3 regions of the Phreatobacter aquiterrae genome follow, and region 2 is predicted to be linked to each of the others. Evidence: predicted binding sites of a transcription regulator. Region 2 holds the regulator's gene; each other region holds the start of a gene.
The links. The regulator LexA, encoded in region 2, represses DNA repair genes until DNA is damaged. The targets are predictions, from matches to a motif close to TGTTCNNNNTGTGTTCNG.

Region 1: a site for LexA is predicted at 1,483-1,500, ahead of dnaE (DNA polymerase III subunit alpha). Genes of this name have one in related genera too.
Region 3: a site for LexA is predicted at 1,746-1,763, ahead of ACJ4V0_RS13925 (ImuA family protein). Genes of this name have one in related genera too.

The regions. Positions count from the first base shown of each region.
Region 1 covers NZ_JBJPHW010000012.1:66,356-71,976, reverse strand. The annotation lists gene ACJ4V0_RS17510 (lipoprotein-releasing ABC transporter permease subunit) at 1-734, shown strand, start outside; gene ACJ4V0_RS17505 (ABC transporter ATP-binding protein) at 727-1,425, shown strand; gene dnaE (DNA polymerase III subunit alpha) at 1,736-5,185, shown strand; gene ACJ4V0_RS17495 (aminotransferase) at 5,213-5,621, opposite strand, start outside.
Region 2 covers NZ_JBJPHW010000013.1:87,237-92,857, reverse strand. The annotation lists gene ACJ4V0_RS18310 (DsbA family oxidoreductase) at 1-378, shown strand, start outside; gene moaC (cyclic pyranopterin monophosphate synthase MoaC) at 438-923, shown strand; gene ACJ4V0_RS18300 (molybdopterin molybdotransferase MoeA) at 927-2,129, shown strand; gene lexA (transcriptional repressor LexA) at 2,239-2,931, shown strand; gene ACJ4V0_RS18290 (ComEC/Rec2 family competence protein) at 2,925-5,210, opposite strand; gene gltX (glutamate--tRNA ligase) at 5,324-5,621, shown strand, end outside.
Region 3 covers NZ_JBJPHW010000008.1:159,922-165,542, forward strand. The annotation lists gene ACJ4V0_RS13920 (Y-family DNA polymerase) at 1-1,012, opposite strand, end outside; gene ACJ4V0_RS13925 (ImuA family protein) at 921-1,742, opposite strand; gene ACJ4V0_RS13930 (usg protein) at 1,959-2,228, opposite strand; gene groES (co-chaperone GroES) at 2,492-2,806, shown strand; gene groL (chaperonin GroEL) at 2,865-4,493, shown strand; gene ACJ4V0_RS13945 (translocation/assembly module TamB domain-containing protein) at 4,575-5,621, opposite strand, start outside.

The DNA of each region.
Region 1 (5,621 bases), on a different contig from region 2:
GCGGCAACGTGACGGCGCTGGGCACGACGCCGCGGATCAAGGCCTATCCGATCGTGGCGATCTTCGAGGTCGGCATGACCGAATACGATTCGGCCTTCGTCTTCATGCCGTTCCGGGAGGCCCAGGGCTTCTTCAACCGCGAGGGCGATGCCTCCTCCATCGAGGTCTATACCGACAACGCCGACCGCATCGACCATTACCGGCGCGTTGTCTCGGAAACGGTCGAGCGGCCGGTGTTCATCGTCGACTGGCGACAGCGCAACGCCACCTTCTTCTCGGCGCTGCAGGTCGAGCGCAACGTCATGTTCATGATCCTGACGCTGATCGTCTTCGTCGCGGCGCTCAACATCATCTCCGGCCTCATCATGCTGGTGAAGGACAAGGGGAGGGACATCGCGATCCTGAGGACCATGGGGGCGACGCGCGGCGCGGTGATGCGCATCTTCCTGATCACCGGCGCGTCCATCGGCGTTGTCGGCACGCTCGCCGGCTTCGTCCTCGGCGTCGTCGTCTGCCTCAATATCGAGAAGATCCAGGAGTTCGTCTCCTGGGCGACCGGCACGACGCTGTGGGACCCGACCGTGCGCTTCCTGACCCAGATCCCGGCCGACATGTCGACCGGCGAGACGCTGACCGTGCTGGTCATGGCGCTGGTCCTGTCGCTGCTCGCCACGCTCTACCCGTCCTGGCGGGCCGCCAAGCTCGATCCGGTCGAGGCGCTGCGCTATGAGTGAGACCGTGAGGGAAGAGGCGCCGGTCCTCTGGCTGCAGAAGGTCGAGCGCCGCTACAGCGAGGCGGGCGCGCCGCTGGAAATCCTGAAGGGCGCCGATTTCGCCATCTGGCCCGGCGAGACCGTGGCGCTGATCGCACCGTCGGGCACCGGCAAATCGACGCTGCTGCATCTGGCCGGACTGCTGGAGGCTCCCGACGGGGGTGAGGTCTTTATCAACGGGCAGGCGACCTCGTCGCTGTCGGACAAGGAGCGGACGCGGATCCGCCGCCTGGAGATCGGCTTCGTCTACCAGTTCCATCACCTGCTGCCGGAGTTCTCGGCTCTGGAGAACGTCATCCTGCCGCAGATGATCCGGGGCCTCTCCTACAAGGAGGCGAAGAACCGGGCGAGCGAGCTCCTGACCTATCTTGGTCTGGGAGAGCGGCAGACGCACCGGCCGGCCGAACTCTCGGGCGGCGAGCAGCAGCGGGTGGCGATCGCGCGGGCCGTGGCCAACGCACCGCGCATCCTGCTCGCCGACGAGCCGACCGGCAATCTCGATCCGAAGACGGCCAGTCACGTGTTTTCCGCCCTGGGCCAATTGGTGAGCGCCTCGCGCCTCGCCGCGGTCGTCGCGACCCACAACATGGACCTCGCCGCCCGGATGGACCGGCGGGTGACCATCCGCGACGGGCTGGTGGTCGAGCTGTGACAATCTTTACACTTCGGTAACGGCAAGTGTTCGCGTTGCGTTCTCGTCTCTTGCAATGAGAACAAAAAAGGAACATAGTGCCTCCACGCTCGAAAACGGGAGGACACCATGATCCGCAGTTTCATCGAAGACGCAGCCGCCCTTGTCGCCCTCGGCCTGTTCACCGGCATGCTCACCGTGTGGGCGCAGGCGCTTCAGGGGTAAGAGCCAGGGTGTGGAGAACGGTGAGGGCCGCGGCGCGGCCCTTGCAGCAGTAGCGGGGCAGGGCTCAAGGTCGATCCGGCCCGACTCGCGGCGAGCGGCCTTGTCGATGAAGGGAGAGACGGTGGCGGGTCAGGCGTTCGTGCACCTCAGGGTCCATTCCTCCTTCTCGCTGCTGGAAGGGGCGCTGACGATCGGCAAGCTCGCCAAGCTCGCCGGCCACGACCGGATGCCGGCCGTGGCGGTGACCGATACCAACAATCTCTTCGGCGCCCTCGAATTCTCCGACAAGTTGAGCAAGGAAGGCATCCAGCCCATCGTCGGGCTCACCCTCGGGGTGGATTTCGGCGATCGGGCCGTGGACCCCCGGCGCCCCAACCCCGTCGCCGGCAAGCCGCGCATCGCGCTGCTGGCGGCGACAGAGGAGGGCTATCGCAACCTGATGGCGCTCTCCTCGCGGGCCTTCATGGAGAGCCCCGACACGGCCGACGCCAGCGTGCCCTTTGCGGTGGTCGAGGCGCATGCGGCCGGCTTGATCACGCTGACCGGCGGTCCCGGCGGTCCCGTCGACCAGGCCTTCCACGACAATCAGGCGGATCTGGCGCGGGCGCGGCTGTCCCGGCTCGCCGCCCTGTTCGGCGACCGACTCTATGTCGAACTGCAGCGGCACGGTCTCGACGCGGAGCGCGCGGTCGAGCCGGACCTCATTCAGGAAGCCTATGCGCGGGGCCTGCCGCTGGTCGCCACCAACCAGTGCTTTTTCGCCTCGCTCGGCGACTACGAGAGCCACGACGCGCTGATCTCCATCGCCGAAGGGCGGGTGCTCGCCGATCCGGAGCGGCGGCAGCTGACGCCGGAGCACCGGTTCAAGACGCAGGCCGAGATGATCGCCCTCTTCGCCGACCTGCCGGAGGTGGTGGCCTCGACGGTGGAGATCGCCCGCCGCTGCCACTACCGCCCGCGCACCCGCAAGCCGATCCTGCCGAGCTTCACCGCCGAGGCGGGCGGCGAGGTGCTGGACGAGGCCGCCGAACTCGCCCGGCAGGCGCGCGAGGGGCTCGACCGGCGTCTTGCCGCCCATGGTCCGGCGCCGGGCCTGACCGAGAAGGACTATCGCGACCGCCTCGACTTCGAGCTGTCGATCATCGCCGGCATGAAGTTCCCCGGCTATTTCCTCATCGTCTCCGACTTCATCAAGTGGGCCAAGGCGCAGAACATCCCGGTCGGACCCGGCCGCGGCTCGGGCGCCGGCTCGCTGGTTGCCTATGCGCTGACCGTCACTGACCTCGACCCGCTGCGGTTCGCGCTGCTGTTCGAGCGCTTCCTCAACCCCGAGCGCGTGTCGATGCCGGACTTCGACATCGACTTCTGCCAGGATCGCCGCGATGAGGTGATCCGCTACGTGCAGGAGCGCTACGGCCGCGCCCAGGTGGCGCAGATCATCACCTTCGGCACGCTGCAGGCGCGCGGCGTGCTGCGCGACGTCGGCCGCGTGCTGGAGCTGCCCTACGGCCAGGTCGACAAGCTGTGCAAGCTGGTGCCGCAGAACCCGGCGGCGCCGATCAGCCTCGACAAGGCGATCGAGGGCGAGCCGAAGCTGCAGGCGGCGCGCGAGGAGGACCCGGTCGTCGCCCGCCTTTTCGACATTTCCGTGAAGCTGGAGGGCCTCAACCGTCACGCCTCCACCCACGCCGCCGGCCTCGTCATCGGCGACCGGCCGCTGGTCGAACTGGTGCCGCTTTATCGCGATCCGAAGACCGACATGCCGGTCACCCAGTTCAACATGAAGTGGGTCGAGCAGGCGGGCCTCGTGAAGTTCGACTTCCTCGGCCTGAAGACGCTGACCGTGCTTCAGAAGGCGGTGGATCTGATCCGCCGGCGCGGCATCGCCATCGACCTCGCGGCGATCCCGCTGGATGACGCGAAGACCTACGACATGCTGGCCCGCGGCGAGACGGTCGGGGTGTTCCAGGTGGAAAGCGCCGGCATGCGCAAGGCACTGGTCGAGATGAAGGCGAGCCGCTTCGAGGACATCATCGCCCTCGTCGCGCTCTACCGGCCCGGGCCCATGGCCAATATCCCGGTCTATTGCGCCCGCAAGCACGGGCTGGAGAAGGCCGAATATCCCCATCCGCTGCTGGAGCAGGTGCTGTCCGAGACTCACGGCATCATCGTCTATCAGGAACAGGTGATGCAGGCCGCGCAGATCCTGTCGGGCTATTCGCTGGGCGAGGCGGACCTTTTGCGCCGCGCCATGGGCAAGAAGATCAAGGCGGAGATGGACAAGCAGCGCGAGCGCTTCGTCTCCGGCTGTCTCAAGAACGGCATCACCCAGAGCAAGGCCGACGAGATCTTCGACCTGCTCGCCAAGTTCGCCGACTACGGCTTCAACAAGAGCCACGCCGCCGCCTATGCGCTGGTCTCCTATCATACGGCCTATCTGAAGGCGAATTTCCCCGTCGAGTTCATGGCGGCCTCCATGACGCTGGACCTGTCCAACACCGACAAGCTGTCCGAGTTCCGCCGCGAGGCGGTGCGCCTCGGCATTCCCGTCGATGCGCCGAGCATCAACCGTTCCGGCGTGCATTTCGACGTCGCAGAGGGGCGCATCCTCTATGCGCTGGCGGCGGTGAAGGGCGTCGGCGCGCAGGCGGTGGAGGCCGTCGTGGAGGCGCGTGGCGACAGGCCGTTCCGCGACCTCGGTGATTTCGCCCAGCGCATCAATCCGCGCATGCTCAACCGCAAGACGCTGGAGAATCTCGCCTCCGCCGGCGCCTTCGACGATCTCGAGCCGAACCGGGCGGCGGCCTCGGCCGCCATCGACCAGGTGCTGGCCGAGGCGCAGCGCCAGGCCGAGGGCAGGGCGCTCGGGCAGGACGAACTGTTCGGCGGCTCCGGCGCGCCGCTCATCCGGGTGCCGAAGGTCGAGCCCTGGCTGCCGGCGCAGAAGCTCGACGAGGAATACAAGGCCATCGGCTTCTTCCTCTCCGGCCATCCTCTGGACGACTACCAGCCGGCGCTGAAGCGCCTCAGGATCGAGCCCTTCGTGCAGTTCGCGCGCAGCGTCCGGCAGGGCGCCAGCGCCGGTCGCCTCGCCGGCGTCGTCACGGCGCGCCAGGAGCGCCGGACCAAGACCGGCAACAAGATGGGCATCGTCACCTTCTCCGATCCCTCCGGCCATTTCGAGGGCGTGCTGTTCTCCGAGGGGCTCGCCCTCTACCGCGACCTGCTGGAGCCCGGCAAGGCCGTGCTGCTGGCGGTGGGCGCGGAACTGCAGGGCGAGGAGGTGCGCGTGCGCATCCAGTCCGTCGAGCCGCTCGACGAGGCGGCGGTGCGTGTACAGAAGGGGTTCCGCGTCTTCGTGGAGAACCTCGGCGCCATCGACAGCATCGCCCGTCGCCTGCCGGGCAAGGGCGATGGCGAGGTGAGCCTGGTGATCCGGCTGGCGGAGGCAGGCAGCGAGGTGGAGGTGAAGCTGCCGGGACGTTTCGCCGTCTCACCGCAGATCGCCGGCGCCCTCAAGGCGGTGCCCGGCGTCCAGGCGGTGATGGAGATGTAGGCCGCGGGCATCCTTCCGGCAGCGCGATCAGGGCCTGAGGTCCGCCAGCCGGGCGGGCAGGGTGGAGATCGCGGCCTCGTCGGCATTGGCGAAGGCAAAGCGCAGGTGGCCGTCCTGTCCGGGGCCGAAATAGGAGCCGGGAAGGCCGAGGACGCCGCGCTCGACCGCCAGCGCCTCGGCGACGCGCTCGGCCGGGACTTCCGCAAAGGGATGGCGGACATAGGCGAAATAGGCGCCGATCGAGGCAATGTGCCAGCCGGGGCAGCGGCGCACCACGCCCTGGAAGGCGGCGATACGGGCGTTGATGGTGGTGCGCATGGTGGCGCGCCAGTCGGCCATGGCGGCGATGGCCCATGCCAGCGCCTCCTGCGCCGGGCGTGCCGCGCAGATCTGCACGCTGTCCAGCACCTTGAGGATCTGGCCCATGGCGGCGGGT
Region 2 (5,621 bases):
GTCGCCCCCAATACGCTCAACGCCCACCGGCTCATCCTCTGGGCGCGGGCGGGCGAGACCCAGGACCGGGTGGTCGAGGCGCTGTTCTCGGCCTTCTTCGTCGAAGGCCGCAATCTCGCCGACGAGCAGGTCCTGATCGACATTGGCGCGGGTTGCGGCCTCGACCGGGACCTTCTGACCGAACTCTTCGCGTCCGACGCGGACATCGAGCGCACCCAGCGGGAAATCGCCTCGGCCCAGCGCATCGGCGTCACCGGCGTGCCGTTCTTCATCGTCGCCGGGCGCTATGGAATCGCCGGCGCGGAAGCTCCGGAGACGATTGCCGGGGCGATCCGGCAGGCCGCTGGCGAGATGGCCCCGGGTGCTGCAGCCGGTTGAGCAACGCCGCGGCTCACAGATGCGTTGCGGCCGGGCCGCCGAGACGCTAAGCCGTTGCCATGGCACAGGGATCGAACCTCACCCACCTCGACGCGAGCGGGCAGGCCAACATGGTCGACGTCTCGGCCAAAGCCGCCACCGACCGGACCGCTGTGGCGGCCGGCTGCGTCGTGATGAAACCGGAAACACTGGCGCTGGTGCGCGCCGGAGACGCCAAGAAGGGCGACGTCCTCGGTACCGCACGGCTCGCCGGAATCATGGCGGCGAAGCGTACGCATGACCTCATCCCGCTCTGCCACCCCCTGCTGCTCACCAAGGTGGCGGTCGATGTGGTTCCGGACGAGGCGTTGCCGGGTGTCCGGGTCACCGCCACGGTCAAGGTCTCCGGCCAGACTGGTGTCGAGATGGAGGCCCTCACCGCCGTCTCTGTCGCCTGCCTGACGGTCTACGACATGGTGAAGGCCGTCGACCGCGGCATGAGGATCGAGGGGATCCACGTCGTCGAGAAGAGCGGCGGCGCCTCCGGCACCTACCGGGCCGCCTGAGCCATGGCCGGACTGCTTCCCGTCGCGGAGGCGCTGGCGCGGGTCCTGAAGGACGCGGCCCCCCTGCCCGAGGAATGGATTCCGGTCGCCGAATGCGATGGTCGCGTGCTGACCCGCGATCTCGTCGCAGCCCGCAGCCAGCCGCCGGAGGACGTCTCGTCGATGGACGGATACGCGGTGCGCGCGGCGGACCTTCCCGGACGTCTCACGGTCATCGGCGAGGCCGCGGCCGGCCATGCGTTCGCAGGAACCGTTGAGGCCGGAACGGCTGTGCGCATTTTCACCGGCGCACCGGTACCGGGCGGCGCCGACATGGTGGTGATGCAGGAGGACGCCGAACGCGATGGCGAAACCGTCGCCATCCCGGTCGCCGGAAATGCCGGGCGTTTCATCCGTCGCCGGGGTCTCGATTTCGCCGCCGGCGAAACCGGCCTGACGGCGGGAACGCCGATGAACCCGCGCCGGCTGGCGCTTGCCGCGGCGATGAACCACGCGATGGTGCCTGTCCACCGGAAGCCGCGCGTCGCCATCCTGTCGACGGGTGACGAACTGGTCGAGCCTGGAACGGCTCCCGCGCCCGGGCAGATCGTGTCGTCCAATGCGCTGGCGCTTGCTGCGATCGTCCACCGGGCCGGCGGCCTGCCGACGCATCTCGGCATAGCGCCGGACCGGCTCGACGCAACGCTCGACCGCGTCCGCCAGGCGCGTCTTACCGGCCATGACGTCCTCGTCACCTCGGGCGGCGCTTCCGTCGGTGAATACGACCTGATGCGGGAAGTGATTGCCGCCGAGGGGGCCGCACTCGGCTTCTGGAAGATCGCCATGCGCCCCGGAAAACCCCTGCTGATGGCCGATCTCGGCCCGATGAGGCTGCTCGGCCTGCCCGGCAATCCGGTCGCCTCCTTCGTCTGCGCCATGCTCTTTCTCCTGCCGCTGCTGCGCCGGCTCGGGGGGCAGCCTGACGACACCGCAGCCGGCGAGGAGGCGATCCTCGGCGCCGATGTCCCGGCCAACGACCTGCGCGCCGACCATCTGCGCGCCCGCCTGACCCATGACCAGGGGCGGCTCATCGCCACGCCCTCCGCGATCCAGGATTCATCCATGATCCGTGTGCTGGCCGAATCCGATGCGCTGATCCTGCGCGCACCGCATGCGCCAGCGGCACAGGCGGGCGACAAGTGCCGCATCCTGCGGCTCGATCGCTGATTGGCGCTTTACGAAATCTCAAGAGTTGCGGAACACATAAAGAACAGATAGTGATTGTTCATGATCTGTTCGGTCGAGTCGGACCGGTTACAATCGAGGACGGAAACCGATGCTGACGCGCAAGCAACACGAACTCCTTCGCTTCATCCAGGAGCGCCTTCAGGAGAGTGGTGTGCCGCCGTCCTTCGACGAGATGAAGGAAGCGCTGGACCTGCGATCGAAGTCCGGCATCCATCGGCTGATCACCGCGCTTGAGGAGCGCGGTTTCATTCGCCGGCTACCAAACAGGGCGCGCGCCCTTGAGGTGATCCGGCAGCCGGAGCAGTCGGCTGGCCCGGCGCGTGGCAAGTTCTCGCCCAGCGTCATCGAAGGGTCGCTCGGCCGGGCACGGCCATCGTCCTCCGACGACGAGACCGTGATGCCGGTCGCCGTGCCGCTGATGGGACGGATCGCGGCCGGCGTGCCGCGTGAGGCCATCGAGTCACGCATGTCGACTGTATCGATCCCTCCGGAGATGCTCACGCGCGGCGAGCACTATGCCCTTGAAGTCAGGGGTGATTCGATGATCGAGGCGGGCATTCTCGAAGGTGATCTGGCGCTGATCCGGAAGGGCGACAGCGCTGAGACCGGGGACATCGTCGTGGCACTCATCGATGACGAGGAAGCGACCCTGAAACGCCTGCGCCGGCGCGGCACGTCGATCGCGCTCGAGGCCGCCAACCCGGCTTACGAGACCCGCGTTCTCGGTCCGGACCGCGTGCGTATCCAGGGCAAGCTGGTGGGATTGATTCGGCGTTACTGAGCCGGCTCTATATCGGCCTCGTGCGGGGGCGCGGTATCAGGCTCGGCGTCGTTTGTGTCCGACTGCGGGGTCTGGCGCGCGGTGTCCGGCATCCGCAGCAGCGCAGGGGCGGCTGCGACGGCGGGCCGCGGTCTGAACCAGGGCCGCATGACCCCTTCCGGCCGCGCGGCCTCGATCCGCCAGCGATCGCCATCGCGATAGAGGCGGACAGCGCCCGTCCAGGCCAGGGCTTTGAGATCCACGACCATGGCCGCGCATGTCGGCGGCGCCGGATAGCGCGTCACGACAATGCGGGCCTCGCGGCAATCGTCCGCCACCGCATCGGAATGGCGTGGCACGGCGATCCGGCCTCCGCCCGGCAGGCTCATGGCACATCCGAGCGAATCGCAGGTAACACCCGCCGTGACGGTGTCGTCCGCCGCGTTGCGTGCGTCACCTTCCGCATGCAGCCAGCGCTGCACCGCGAAGCGGTTTCCGCGCGGCGAGACGACGCGCAGCGTCCCGTCCTGACCCCGCGCGGCGACCGTCGATCCTTCCCCGTCGATGATGATTGCGGCGCGATCACCCCCGGGCGCCAGGGCAAGACCGAGCACCACGAGCGGCACGCCCGTCCACCGCAGTGGCGTCGACAGGGCGGCGACGAGGATCATTCCGAAGGACAGGACGAGAAGGCCCGCAGGCCGCGCGGACGGGACGATGATCCGGCCACCCGGCCATGACGCTACCCATTCGGCGACGCGCACGAAAAGGTCGATGCCGAGGCCGGCCAGCGCCCAGACAGGTTTGTCCCAGCCGAACGGCCACAGCAGCAGCGCCAGGATCTCCAGCGGCATGACGATGAACTCGACGATGGGTGCGCCGAGCAGATTGCCTGCGACGCCGTAGAGATGGACCGTGTTAAAGTGGAAGGCGGCATAGGGCGTGGTGGCGAGGGATGCGACAAACGAGCTTGCGGCGAGCCCGATCACGCCGTTGGTCACCAGAAGAAGAGTGCGGCCGAGTCCCCCGGGGTCTGACGCCTGCCGTTCGGCCCAGGGGCGCAGGGTGACGTATCCAGAGACCAGCGCCAGCGTCGCCGCGAACGACATCTGGAAGCTCGGTCCCAGAAGGCTCTCCGGCGCGATGGCCAGCACGGCGAGAGCGGCGATTGCCAGCGTGCGCAACGTCAGCGCCCCTCTGTCCAGGGCGACACCGATCAGGACGACGGCGATCATGATCCACGATCGCTGCGTCGCGACCTCGGCTCCGGAGATCACGAGATAGCCGGTCGACACCACCAGTGCTACCACAGCAGCCCACGCCTTCACGTGGCGCTTCAGCGCGAGGGAGGGCACCAGCGTCAGGCCGCCGCGCACGACCGCGAAGACGAGGGCGGCGACCAGCGCCATATGAAAGCCGGAGATCGACAGGATGTGGTAGAGGCCCGCGACGCGCATGGCCTCGTTGAGGCCCTCGGGTATGCCGTCGCGCTTGCCGCTGACCAGGGCGTCGGCGATGGCGCCGGACGGTCCCGGAATGGCCGCCCGGATGCGCTCGCTGATCCTGGTGCGGATATGATCGAGCCCGGCGCGCAACCGGACCCCGATCGGTGGATCGCCAGCCTGCCCCTCCCCCACCCTGCCGATCACGAAGCCGCTGGCGCCGACACCGGTGAAGAAGGCGTCGCGGCCGAAATCGTAGAGCCCCGGCGCGACCGGGTCGGCTGGCGGGCGCAATCTCGCGGCGAGGCTCACGGGCCGCCCGACGACGGCACCCGTCGCGGCGCGGCTCGTGACACGGATGCGGAACGGCGCATCCCCTGAGAAGGGCGAGATCGATCGCACGCGAAGGGTCAGCCGTTCGCCGCTCTCGCGCCGCTCCACCGCTTCCACCCAAGCCTGCACCTGCACCACGCCACTGTCGGCGCCGAGCAGCGGCTGGGTCATCAGCCAGGTCTTCAGCGATCCCGCCGCAAACCCGGCCAATACGGCGGCGAATCCGGTGGTAAGCAGCCTGGCGACGGGCCGCTGTCTGGCGCGCCAGGCGATCAGGACGAGTGCGGCAAGGAGAGGCACGGGCGCCCATGGCAAGGGTTCGTCCGGGGCGGCAAAGTAGAGCAGGACGCCGACACCGAACGCCACTGGCAGGAACAGGAAGGCGCGACCGCGATCGAGCTCGAGCGCGGTCCAGGAGACAAAGCGCTCCCACCAGACACCGAAGGCGAGTTGGAGCGATCCGGTCGCGACCGGCCGCGCCCGCGCGGCCGTCGCCGCTGCGATGGCCTTGACCCGCGCCTTCATCCCGCTGCCCTCACGGGGCCGCTCCCCAAGTCGCGCGCAACATGCTACAGGCACGCGCTTTCCGGGGCCGAGACTATCGCGGCCCGGCTTCCCCTGTCGTCTTCGGAAGAATCATGACCGTCGTCACCCGCTTCGCGCCCTCCCCGACGGGGTTCCTGCATATCGGCGGCGCCCGTACGGCGCTGTTCAACTGGCTCTATGTGCGCAAGACCGGCGGCAAGATGCTGCTGCGCATCGAGGACACCGACCGCCAGCGCTCCACCACCGAGGCGATCGACGCCATTCTCGACGGTCTTTCCTGGCTCGGTCTCGCATGGGACGACCAGACGATCTATCAGTTCGCCCGCGCCGACCGGCACGCCGAGGTGGCCCGCCAGCTCCTGGCGCAGGGGCGCGCCTATCATTGCTATG
Region 3 (5,621 bases), on a different contig from region 2:
GGCGGATCAGATCGAAGCCGAAACCGGGATCGGAGGGGTCGTCGAGGAGGTGCATCTTTTCGGCGAAGAGCCGCATGAGGGCGGCATGGTCGCGCGACGGCTCGCCGGTCTCCACCGCAATGCGCCGGACGACGCCATCGGTGCGGAAGACACTCGCCTCGAACAGCCGCCCGCCCTCGCCGCGCTCCTCCAGCGTCGCGACCGCCTTGCCGAGGATGAGGCCGAGCGCGGCGAGGAGATCCTCACGCCGCGCCACCGGTTCGGCAAAGCGGCGCTCGACCATGCAGGCCGCCACCGCCCGGCGGGGCGTCAGGCGGGCGTCCTCCCAGCCGGTGAGACGACGCAGCCGCGTCGCCAGGGCCGCGCCGAAGCGGGCCACCAGAATCTCGCTCGGCCGGGCGGCAAGGTCGCCGATGGTTTTCAGCCCGGCGCGGGTGAGCGCCAGCACGATGGCCGGATCGCCGCCGAGCGCCGCGACGGGCAGGGGCGCGACGGCCTGCGCCTCGCCGCCCGGCGGGACGATGGCGCGGGCGCCGTGGCGGGCGAGGGCGGAGGCCGCCTCGGGCGTTCCGGCGATGGTCGCCCGCGCCGTCAGGCCGGCGCTGGCGAGGCGGCGCAGGAGATCCTCGCGCAGCAGGGCCTCGCCGCCGAAGAGATGGGCGCAGCCGGTAATGTCGAGGATGAACCCCTCGGGGGGCTCCAGGGCGACGAGCGGCGTGTAGCGGTCGGCCGCGTCCGCCAGCCGTTCGAGAAACCGCCGGTCTGCCGCGGCATCGTGCTCCAGAGCCGTGATGTCCGGTACGCAGGCGCGGGCATCGGCGAGCTTCTGGCCGGGGTGGAGGCCGAGGCTACGGGCGCGTGCGTCGACCGCTGCGATGCGCAGGGCGCCCGCCACCTTCTCCGTGAGCACGAGCGGGACGTCATCCGGCACGCCGGAAGGGCAGGGGCGGCTGGACGGGCCATGGGAGGGCTTCTGTAGCCGGCGCAACCGCTCGGTCGGCAGGAAGGGCATCCAGACGGCCAGGTAGCGCCGTCCGTTCGCGGAAGCGACGGTGTTCACGATCCCACTCCATGGGCCAGTCGCGGGGAGGAATGCCGGCCCTGTGGCGCAGCAGGGTGACGGAAAAGGCGGGAAGTCCGGGCAGGCCGGCTTGCTTGTCCTGCGAAAGGGCGGCGCGGACCTGCCAGCGCGAGGTGGCGGCGGAGGCGGCCGGCACCGCATCGGCCCGTGTCACGAGCACGGTGACGCCGCTGGCCGCCGCCGCGAGCGACAGGCGCCGGCTTGCGGTCAGGTCGAGGACCTTCGGCGCCCCCCAGATCTCGGCGAGGACGGTGCCGACGGTCGCGCACTGGGCCGCCTCGTGGGCTGCCTTCAGCACGTCCTCCGCAGTGCGCGCCCGCACCAGCACCAGACGGCCAGGATCGAGCCCGAGGGCGGCGATGCCATGGCCATAGGGCCGCCCGAACTCCTGATCGAACATCCGCTGGCGCACCCACACCACCGGCGCCGACGGAGTGGCGCAAATGGCGAGCGCCAGGGCGAAGCCGGTGGCGGCAGGGCCATGGGCGGGGCTCGCGGCAAAGATCTCATGCAGGCTGGCGCGGCTGAGCCCGCCGCCGAGCGCGCCATCCAACTCCGGCAGGCCGAGGGAAAAATGCGGCAGCGCCGAGGGCATGACCCCCCGCTCCATACGCGCAAGGGTCCCCTTCAGCGCCGCGAGAGTGTCGCGTCGCATGGTCATGTATGTTCCTGTTATGTTCTTATCAAAGGATGAGCAGCCACGCGAGTCAAGGCGCCCCGACTCAACCGTGCGGCGAACCCATGGGCAGAGGCCAGGGAAACGGCAGGATTCCGGCCCGGAATCCTGTCGGCTGCGCGATATCGCGCGCCGCCCGCATATTCGCGGGCTTCCGTCGGCCGACGCAGGCAAGACGCAGACGGCAGATGTTCTCGCGCTTCAGTGCAGGCGGAACTCGGCCCCCACCGCCCGCATCTCGGTCGGCCCGATCAGGTCCTTGTGCGCCACCGTGACCCGGTAAAGCTTGCCCTCCAGCTTTGCCTGCCAGAAGGCGAGGAAGCGCTTCAACTCGGGAAAGCGGGGGGCGAGATCATAGGCCTGCCAGACATATTCCTGGAGGATGGCGGGGTGGTCGGGCAGACGGTAGAGAATGCCTGCCGTGGTCAGCCCGTAGCCCTCCATCTGGCGGGCGAAATCTGCCGATGCCATGCGTGAACCTCCTTTGCCGGATGACACAAGCAATCGCAGCGCAACATCAGCGTCGATGCAAGCCAAAAGTTCCATTTCATTATTGAAATCAGCTTGTTAGCACTCGATAGAAAAAAGTGCTGACAGGGTCTTGCGAGCCCAAAAAAGGCTTCCTAACTCATCGCCCGGACGGGACGCCGTAGGCGCCCGGCGATGCGCTCGCCACGGCCCTCGCAGCGGGTCCCGGCCACATCAATCGCGATGATCCATATCTGGAGGAACTCATGAAGTTTCGGCCACTGCATGACCGTGTCGTCGTCAGGCGCATTGACGCCGAGGAGAAGACCCGGGGAGGCATCATCATCCCCGATACCGCCAAGGAGAAGCCGCAGGAAGGCGAGGTGATCGCCGTCGGTCCGGGCGGGCGCAACGAGCGCGGCGAGCTCGTCCCGCTGGACGTGAGGGCCGGCGACACCGTGCTCTTCGGCAAGTGGTCGGGCACCGAGGTGAAGATCGACGGTGTCGACTACCTGATCATGAAGGAGAGCGACATCATGGGCATCGTCGAGACCTCGGCGAGCCTGAAGAAGGCCGCCTGAGCGGGGCCTTTCCGACGTCCAACATCCCTCAACATCTCAATCCAAGGAGTGAGGAACCATGGCTGCGAAAGACGTGAAGTTTTCGCAGGACGCGCGCGAGAAGATGATCCGCGGCGTCGACATACTGGCCAATGCCGTGAAGGTGACGCTGGGCCCGAAGGGCCGCAACGTCGTGATCGAGAAGAGCTTCGGTGCCCCGCGCATCACCAAGGACGGCGTCACCGTCGCCAAGGAGATCGAGCTCTCCGACAAGTTCGAGAACATGGGCGCCCAGATGGTCCGCGAGGTGGCGTCCAAGCAGAACGATGCCGCCGGTGACGGCACGACCACAGCGACCGTGCTCGCCCAGGCCATCGTCCGCGAGGGCGCCAAGTCGGTGGCCGCCGGCATGAACCCGATGGACCTGAAGCGCGGCATCGATCTGGCCGTTGATACGGTCACCAAGGAGCTTGAGAAGAACTCCCGCAAGGTCACGAAGTCCGACGAGGTCGCCCAGGTCGGCACGATTTCCGCCAATGGCGATGCCTCCATCGGCCGGATGATCGCCGAGGCGATGCAGAAGGTCGGCAACGAGGGCGTCATCACGGTCGAGGAGGCCAAGAGCCTCGAGACCGAGCTCGACGTGGTCGAGGGCATGCAGTTCGACCGCGGCTACCTGTCGCCCTACTTCATCACCAACGCCGACAAGATGGTGGCCGAGCTGGAGGACCCCTACGTCCTCATCCACGAGAAGAAGCTGACCGGCCTGCAGGCCATGCTGCCGGTGCTGGAAGCCGTGGTGCAGACCGGCAAGCCGCTGCTGATTGTCGCGGAGGATGTCGAGGGCGAGGCGCTTGCCACCCTGGTCGTCAACAAGCTGCGCGGCGGCCTGAAGATCGCGGCTGTGAAGGCGCCGGGCTTCGGCGACCGGCGCAAGGCCATGCTCGAGGACATCGCCATCCTCACCGGCGGCACGGCGATCTCGGAAGACCTCGGCATCAAGCTGGAGAACGTCACGCTCAACATGCTCGGCCGGGCGAAGAAGATCCGTATCGAGAAGGAGGCCACCACCATCGTCGACGGCGCCGGCTCGAAGAAGGACATCGAGGCCCGCGTGGCGCAGATCAGAGCGCAGATCGAGGAGACCACCTCCGACTACGACCGTGAGAAGCTGCAGGAGCGCCTCGCCAAGCTCGCCGGCGGCGTGGCGGTCATTCGCGTCGGAGGCGCAACGGAAGTCGAGGTGAAGGAGAAGAAGGACCGCGTTGACGACGCCCTCAACGCCACCCGCGCGGCGGTGCTGGAAGGCATCCTGCCCGGCGGCGGCGTCGCGCTTCTCCGGGCCGCCAAGGTGCTGGAGGGGCTGAAGGGCGCCAATGACGACCAGCGCACCGGCGTGGACATCGTCCGCAAGGCGCTGGAGGCTCCGATCCGCCAGATCGCCGAGAACGCCGGCGTCGAGGGCTCGATCGTTGTCGGCAAGGTCACCGACAAGGGTGACTACGCCTATGGCTACGATGCCCAGGGCGACGCCTATGGCGACATGTTCAAGCTCGGCATCATCGACCCGACCAAGGTCGTGCGCACGGCGATCCAGGATGCGGCTTCCGTTGCCGGCCTGCTGATCACCACGGAGGCCATGGTCGCCGAAAAGCCGAAGAAGGAAGCGGCGGCCCCGGCCATGCCGGGCGGCGGCATGGACTTCTGACGAAGGCCATCGTCGCGACGTCTGAGACAGTCGAGCCGGAAACAAGGGGGCGGCGCGGGAGACCGCGACGCCCTTTCCGCATCAGTACTCGATCTCGGCGCCGATGCCGGCGGCGGCGCGGCCGTCGGCGCCGATCTCAGTCTGGATGCGGATGCGGCGGGTCAGGTCGATGTCGACACCGACCGCGCTGTTCTCCGGCTTGGCGCCCGTGCGAACCCCGATCCGCACGCGATCATTGATGGCCCGCGAGACGCCGACGGCCGGACCCGTGGCGCCCGTCGTCACGTCGAGATTGTCGACGCCGAGCGCCCTTCTCGTCGCCTCGAAGGCGTCCGGCCCGCCGCTGCCCGACAGGGTGGCGACGGCCTGGGCGAGTTGCAGGGCCTGGAAGGGCGAGAGACCCCCGGCGGCGCGCTGGAACAGGAGGCGCGAGAGCACCTCGTCCTGCGGCAGGGTGGGGGTCGAGGTCAGTGCGAATTCCGGTTCGCTCGCCCGTCCGGTGATGCCGACCGAGGCGGTGATGCCGGTGGCGCGTGTCTCGGCGACGAAATCGAGGTCGGGGACGAGATCGCCGCCGCCGAACGTCATGCGCCCCCGGGTGAAGTCGAGCCGCTGGGTGAGCAGCGAGAGCCTGCCGCGCCGCATCTCGAAGGCGCCGTTGGCGCGCATGTCGCGGGTGGTGCCGGTAAGCCGCAACTGGCCGCCGAGTTCGGCGTCGATGCCGCGCCCGCGCACGAAGACGCGGCTCGGCGCGTCGACGACGACATCGAGCGTCGCGTTGAAGGGGGCCGTGCGCCGGCTGGCCGCGGCGGCGCGCTGGCGGGCGATCTGGGCGAGGCGCACGCGCGTCTGCGCGGGAGCGCCGACATGGCGGGCGTCGCGCAGCGGTTCGGCGGTTGAGGGCAGGCGGTCCGGCACGCGTACCTCGATGGTCGTCACGTCCATGCGGCCGGACAGGCGCGGCGTCGTGGCCAGCGGCCCGGTGACGGCGAGGTCGAGGCTGGTGGTCATCTGCATGACGTCGCTGGAGACGACCTCGGCGTTGCGTGCGGCGATGCGCAGGTCCGCCGGGAAGCCGCGCAGGGGATCGGCATTGACGCGGCCGGAAACCGACAGCGTGCCGCCATT